DNA from 3 places in the Paraburkholderia sp. J63 genome. Region 1 is predicted to be linked to each of the others. Evidence: riboswitches for the same ligand, from Rfam matches in the RefSeq annotation. Region 1 holds a riboswitch; each other region holds the start of a gene.

What was found. Region 1 has a riboswitch for cobalamin ahead of U5775_RS28535 (TonB-dependent receptor domain-containing protein). Riboswitches for the same ligand answer to the same signal wherever they lie in the genome.
Region 2: linked by a shared signal. The riboswitch ahead of cobG (precorrin-3B synthase) and the one ahead of U5775_RS28535 (TonB-dependent receptor domain-containing protein) in region 1 are both predicted to bind cobalamin.
Region 3: linked by a shared signal. The riboswitch ahead of cobW (cobalamin biosynthesis protein CobW) and the one ahead of U5775_RS28535 (TonB-dependent receptor domain-containing protein) in region 1 are both predicted to bind cobalamin.

The regions. Positions count from the first base shown of each region.
Region 1 covers NZ_CAJMZF010000034.1:81,816-84,010, reverse strand. The annotation lists gene U5775_RS28535 (TonB-dependent receptor domain-containing protein) at 1-1,018, opposite strand, end outside; cobalamin riboswitch at 1,288-1,484, opposite strand; gene U5775_RS28530 (BON domain-containing protein) at 1,603-2,010, opposite strand; gene U5775_RS28525 (porin) at 2,044-2,195, opposite strand, start outside.
Region 2 covers NZ_CAJMZF010000033.1:22,424-24,618, forward strand. The annotation lists gene cobG (precorrin-3B synthase) at 1-1,294, opposite strand, end outside; cobalamin riboswitch at 1,477-1,668, opposite strand; gene cbiE (precorrin-6y C5,15-methyltransferase (decarboxylating) subunit CbiE) at 1,751-2,195, shown strand, end outside.
Region 3 covers NZ_CAJMZF010000033.1:10,295-12,489, reverse strand. The annotation lists gene cobW (cobalamin biosynthesis protein CobW) at 1-1,065, opposite strand, end outside; cobalamin riboswitch at 1,325-1,596, opposite strand; gene U5775_RS27850 (cobalamin biosynthesis protein) at 1,859-2,195, shown strand, end outside.

The sequences.
Region 1 (2,195 bases):
CGCTCTCCTGGTGCGTGATCGAAGTCGACGTGGAGAGGCGCGTCGAGTCGATTTCGTCGGTCGGGATCGTGGGATCGTTCGAGTAGATGAACTCGCGATCGGTCGCATAGCCCACCGACTGATCGAATTGCGTAAACGGCGTGATGTCGAGGTGGAACGCGGCGCCCGTCGTCAGTTGATGGTTGCGCTGCCGGTCGTTGCCGCCCGCATTGTCATAGGAAAGGTCGGAGGCGTGATAGAGCGCGAACGTGGAAATCGACCAGTTATCGCGCGCGTAGCCGAGGCGCCCGTCGACGTCCTGCGCGTGATACGGATTGCGGCCGTCCTCGTGGCCATAGGCCCAGGGCCGGGTCGCGTCGATGCCCGCCGTGTTGTAGTCGTGCACGCCGAGCGAGTACGTGAGACCGCCGAGCGCCGCAAGCGGGCCGCTCGATGGCACGGTGCCCGAGGTGCGCAACTGCGTGTCGAAGGTCTTGTTGGAGCCGCCGCCGAACGAAACCGTCGTCCGGTTCGGCTGATTCGACGCGCGGCGCGTGAAGAGCTGCACGACGCCGCCCACCGCGTCCGCGCCGAACGAGGCGGCGGCCGGGCCCGAGATCACCTCGACGCGGTCGAACGCTTCCGTCGGCAGATCGGCCCACTCGGCCGTGCCCGTGGTCGCGGAGCCGATGCGGATGCCGTCGATGAACACGGCCACCTGCTCGGGCGACGAGCCGCGAATGCTCACCGACGCCAGGGTGCCGGGGCCGCCGCTTTGGGCGACGGTCACGCCCGGCAGCGTCGCGAGGGCCTGCGTGATGCTCGGGTCGGCGGGGGAGAGGCGGTCGAGGTCCTCGCGCGTGAGCACCTGCGTGCTCGCGTAGCGCTGGTCGAACGATTGCGGCAGATGCTGCGTGTCGCCCACCACGAGGATGTTCGGCAGCGTGGTGCTGGTGTCGTCGGCGGCGATGGCGGATGGCGGCTGCGCCGCTGGCGCGCCGTCGGCGGCGTGCGCGCTTTGCCACGCGCAAGCGGCCATCGCGCAGGCGGTCGCGAGCAGGCGCAGCGTCGGCTCGCGGGCTGTGGTGGTGGAGGTTTCGGCAGCCGGCGGAATGTGGTTAACACTGTGGCCAACGCGCTGGCCAACTGCGTGGCCAACGGCATGGCCAATGCGGCGACGGGCTCTCTCGGCGGGAGCCGTTTCAATCATGGCGGACATTCGACTGATCCTGAGGTCGGGCTGTCCTTGCAACGGGCGACCGCGTGCGTGCGGTGCTGGCGCTTCGGGACACCCCGCCCCTTGCGGCTGCTTGGACCTCGGTCGATGGCAGGTCTCCTGGCTCGCGGGTCGGCGCCCATTGCCGGCCTTCCCGGTTTCCCAGTGGCCATTTCGGCACGGACTCGCCGCTCACAGTTGCGGGGGCAGCCGCAGACTCGGGGCGGCGAGGCGCCCCCTGCGTTCCCTTTTGATCCCGTCGCCGGGAACCATCAGGGCGCAAGGGTAATGGGCGCGCTTCATGCGCGTCAACTCCGGGCGTCTACCGTCATGCATCGGGTGTTGCGAAAACGCCCGTCGAGCCGGGTCGAGCCTGCGTGGTCCGCGGTGCGCCGGCATGCGCGTCGCTACTGGCTGCCTTTCATTTCGCCGTCACTGCGCACCTGGAGCTGGCTCATGACCGTGCGCACGCCAGCCACGCCCTGCGCCACCGAAACCGCGAGCGCGATCTGCTCCTGCGCGGCCACGATGCCTGAGAGCGTGACGGCGCCGTCACGCGCACGCACGCGGATAAAGGTCGATTTGAGTCCGTGCTTGCGCGCCGCATGCAAGGCGTGGCGCACGGCGGCGGCGAGCTGGCGGTCGGTTGCGGCGGTTGCGGCGGGCGCAGCGGGTGCAGTGGGTGCACTTACGGCGGGCGGCGCGGCGGCGCTTTGCGAGCTGACCGCGGGCGCGCCGCCTTGCGCGAGTGCGCTGGCGCAGGCGCTCATCAGCAGCGTCATCGCGGCCATCCGGATACCGGTTCGTAGCAACATGTTTTCTCCTGCTGGGATGTGGGGTTCCGCGGTTCAGAACTTGTGATACATGCCGATGAGCACGACATGCGGCGAGCGGTAGTTCTGCATCACGCCGCCCGGACCCATATAGGCATTTGCGATGTTGTCGACGGTCGGCTGCTGCGCCGGCGCGTTGCCGTAAGCGGGCGCGGACCCGGTGTTGT
Region 2 (2,195 bases), on a different contig from region 1:
CGTAGTGGCCGGGCGCCGTGGCGAGCAGCGTGAACGCGGCCTGATGCGCGGCCGCGCACGAGCGCTCGCAGCCGCTCAAGTGCACATGCACATCGGGCGGCAGTTGCGCGGCGAGGCGCAGCGCGTCGGCCTTGGTATCGGCGCGGCTCTTCGCGCAGCCCGCCGAGCCCGTGCAGGCGATCGTGCGCGCGAGCGGATCGGCGCTGTCGCAAACGAGGCCGAGCGCGCGCAGGCGCTCGATTACCGCCGGCATGGCGCGTTGTGCCACGTTCGGCAAGATCGCGCCTTGCCAGGGCGTGATGCGCAGCGTGGCGTCGCCGTGTGTTTCGGCGAGTGTGGCGAGTGCGTGCAGCGTCGCGGCGTCGAGACGCGCGCGCGGCGGCTGGCAGCCGATGTAGCCCAGGTCACCCATGTTGCCCGTGTCGAGTGCATTCAGTGCATGGGCGCCGAGGCGCAGCGAGAGATCGACCGGCCTGCGTTTCCATGCACGCAATGCGGCTTCATCGCCGGGACCGTTGCATGCGATAACACAATCCGCGTGATGCTGGGCACGTTTGAGCACCGCATCGGCATCGTGCGACGCGAGCACGTCGCGCATGCGTATTTGTTCCGGCTGCGCGAGGTCGAGGAACGCATGCAGCAGCGCGCGAATGAGCGCAGGCGCGTGCGCGGATGCGACCGTGCCGAGCGCACCGCCGTCGCCAGGGCAGCCCGCAAGGCCGAATGCGAAGCGCACGCCTTCGGCATCCGGTGTGGCCGCGAGCCAGATATCGTGCGGATGATCGAGCGCCGCAAGACGCTCGCCGCCATCGAGCAGCAGCGCGAACTTGGGCGAGAGCGCCGCGAAACGCGGCTCGCGCTGCAGCATCGCGACGATGGGCGCGGCGAGCGCGGTGGTGTCGAGGAGCGCGTCGGGATCGAGTCCGGCCAGCGGGCTCAGCATCAGATTGCGCAATTCGTCGGCGGTGCAGAGATGGCCATGCTCATGCACCGATGCCTGCGGGCCCAGGCCCGCCGCAACCAGCGCCTCGGTGAGCGCCGCTTCGCTGCCCGCGCGCACGCCGCGCACCTGCACGTTCGCGCGGTTGGTCAGCTCGAGCGTGCCGCTCGCGTGCGCGAGCGCGGCCTCGGCGATCGCGTGCGCCTGCGCGGCCGTGAGCACGCCGCCCGCGAGGCGGATGCGGCACAGGCCGCCATCGCGCGCCGCGACCACACGCACGAGCCCGGGGCACGCCGAACGGCGCGCCGCGGCCAGCGCAGCAGGAGACGAAGCGGGCTTCGAGTCGTGATTCAAGGGACACCGTGTAGGCAGCGCGCGCTGCGCCTCGCATGCCGCCGCGACCACGCTGCGAAGGGGCGCATGGGCGAAGGGGCGATTGCGGAGGGCGCCACGCGAAAGCGCAAAAAACGCGAAAGCGTAAAAACGTCCACGCGCTGCGGTCGAAGCCGGTACACCCCGCCAGGCTTCGGGCGCGCGAGAACAAACGTTCGGCCGGCAGGTCTCCTGGCTCGCAGGTCGTCAACCGCATCGGCCTTCCCGGTAAAACCAGTGGCTTGGGTGGAGGCGGTCTCGCTGCTCACAGTCGCGGGGGCGGCCACAGCTTCGCTGTGTTCCCTGATCTGCCTTCGGGCTTTCGCCCTTCAGGCGCCGGCGGAAGCGGTATTATGCCCGTTTTCCGGCGCGATTCGCGAGTCAGGACGGCTCTCGCGCGGTGCGAAACTGAACCAGACTGAACGAATGGGAGCGCGGATGCAGGGCAGGCGGGCGTGGCTGACGGTGATCGGCATAGGCGACGACGGATACGCGGGGCTCGGGCGCGAGGCGCGGCGCGCGCTCTTCGCGGCCCAGGCGGTGACGGGCGGCGCGCGTCATCTGGCGATGCTGCCCACGCGCGTGCAGGCGCTGCGCGAGCCCTGGCCGCAGCCGTTCAGCATCGAGCCCTTGCTCGCGCTGTGCGCAACGCACGAGCGCGTGTGCGTGCTCGCGAGCGGCGACCCCATGTTTTACGGCGTGGGCGCGACGCTCGCGCGTCACGTCGCGGCGGGCGAGATGAACGTGCTGCCCGCGCCGTCGTCGCTCTCGCTCGCGGCGGCGCGCCTCGGCTGGGCGCTCCAAAATACGGCCACGGTCTCGCTCGTCGGCAGGCCGCTCGATGGGCTCAGGCGTCATCTCCATGCGCGTTCGCGCGTGCTCG
Region 3 (2,195 bases), on a different contig from region 1:
CGCGCGTTGCAGCACGGCCGCGTCGAGGTCCTCGCCGATCAGCACGAAGCGGCTCGCCATCGTGCCGTCCTGCTGCGCGGCGCTTTCCTGCGCGTTCCAGCGGCGGTCGAAATAGCTGTCGAAGCGGCGGCCCACGCCCTGGATCACGAGGCGCATCGGCGCGCCCGGCAGCGCGGCGAAGCCCTTCACGCGATAGATCGTGTGCGTATCCACGAGCTTTTGCAGCGCCTCGATCGCGGCTTCGCGCGAGCTCGCGCGCCCCTGCACCACGACCGAATCGAACTCGTCGTGATGATGGTCGGGATCGTCGGCGGGACCGTGATGGTCGTGGCGCAGATGGATGCTCTCCTCCGAAGCCGCTTCGAGACCGAGCAGCGTGTGCAGATCGAGCTGGCCATGCTGGGCGCGCACGATCTTCACTTGCGGCGGCAGTTCCTCACGCAGGTCTTCGATGAGCGCGTCTTGCGCCGCGGCGTCGATGAGATCGGTCTTGTTGAGGATGACGAGATCGGCCGACGCAAGCTGATCTTCGAACAATTCGTGCAGCGGCGACTCGTGATCGAGATTCGGATCGGCCTTGCGCTGCGCGTCCACGGCCTGCGGATTCCCGGCGAACTGGCCGCTCGCGGCGGCGGGACCGTCCACCACGGTGACGACCGCATCGACGGTGAACGCGTTGCGGATCGACGGCCAGTTGAAGGCCTGCACGAGCGGCTTGGGCAGCGCGAGGCCCGAGGTCTCGATGAGCACGTGATCGATCTCGCCGCGGCGCTCGAGCAGTTGCTCCATCACCGGAAAGAACTCCTCCTGCACGGTGCAGCACAGGCAGCCGTTGGCCAGCTCGTAGAGCGCGCCGGCCTGTTCGTTGCCGTTCTCGTCGCAGCCGATGCCGCAACCGCGCAGGATCTCGCCGTCGATGCCGAGCTCGCCGAACTCGTTGACGATCACGGCGACGCGCAGGCCGCCCGCGTGCTGGAGGATGTGGCGCAGCAGCGTGGTCTTGCCGCTGCCGAGAAAGCCCGTGACGATGGTGACCGGGATCTTGCGCATGTGCTGCGTTTGCATGAGGTGCTCCTTCGGCGCGGGGCCGCAGGTGGGATGCGCCGCGCGGGGCTCGCGCGCACGTCTTTGGCGGGTTCGCGCCGTCGAGCACGCCGTCCACGCAAAATGCACGGACAGCGCGGGCAGCATGGCCGCGCGAAGGCAAAGCATGGTGCGCCGCGAGGCTTGCACAACGGTGTAACCGGTGTCACGCAAAGACGCGCCGCGGGCCAGGCCCTTGCCGACGCATGGAAATCATGGACCCGGCGCCGCAACCCCGCAGCGCGCGTCCCTCGTATCTGGCCGGTATCCGGACTGACGAAGCGCCGCTTCGCCTTCCCGCGCGGCAGACCTTATGGCCCGTTCGCACAGTGGCGTCACGCATGCATTGCATGCTTCGAAGCGGCTTGCATCGGCCTGGCGGCCGACGCGCTCGTTGTACCGTTGCGGGTGCAGTTCAGGTTGGCCATGCCCTTGGCGGGATGGCTCCCTGATTCCCGTTTAACTGCGTGCAGAACGTACGCGCACGCGAGCACCAGAGTGCGTGCGAGTGTAGGCGCGGGCCGCGCGCGCGTCAACCGACGCGTGCGCCGCGCGAGGCGTGCAGCGGGCTTCACAACGGCCTTTTGCGAGGCCCGCTGCGCGCTCCGGTTTTACCCTTGACGCAACGCGGCCCGCGCGCGAAGGCCGGAATCCGTGTGCTATCGTTGCGCGCATCCGGAGCGCAATCGCATGCACGCGCAGGTCCATCCAGAGTCGACCCGCCGCGCAATGCGCGCGCTTCCCGCATGCCACGCCCTCGAAATCGCACCCTCACGTGAACCGCCCCCTCAGCACCGACGCCTTGCCCGCCGCCCCCGCGTCGGCGCACAATGCTGCGCCGCTCGCGCTGGGCCTCGGCTGCCGCAGCGGCGTGACGCTCGCGCAGGTGGAGGCGGCCGTGCAGGCGGCGCTCGGCGCGTGGCCGCTCGCACGCGTGAAGACCGTGGCCACGCTCGACGCAAAAGCCGCCGAGCCCGCGCTGCTCGCGTTCTGCGCCGCGCATGCGCTGCCGTTGGAGGCCTTCGCGCGCGAACGCGTGAACGCCATCGGCATGCAGTCCGTGTCCAGCGCGCCCAGCGTGGCGGCGCGTGCGCGCTTCGGCGTGGAGGGCG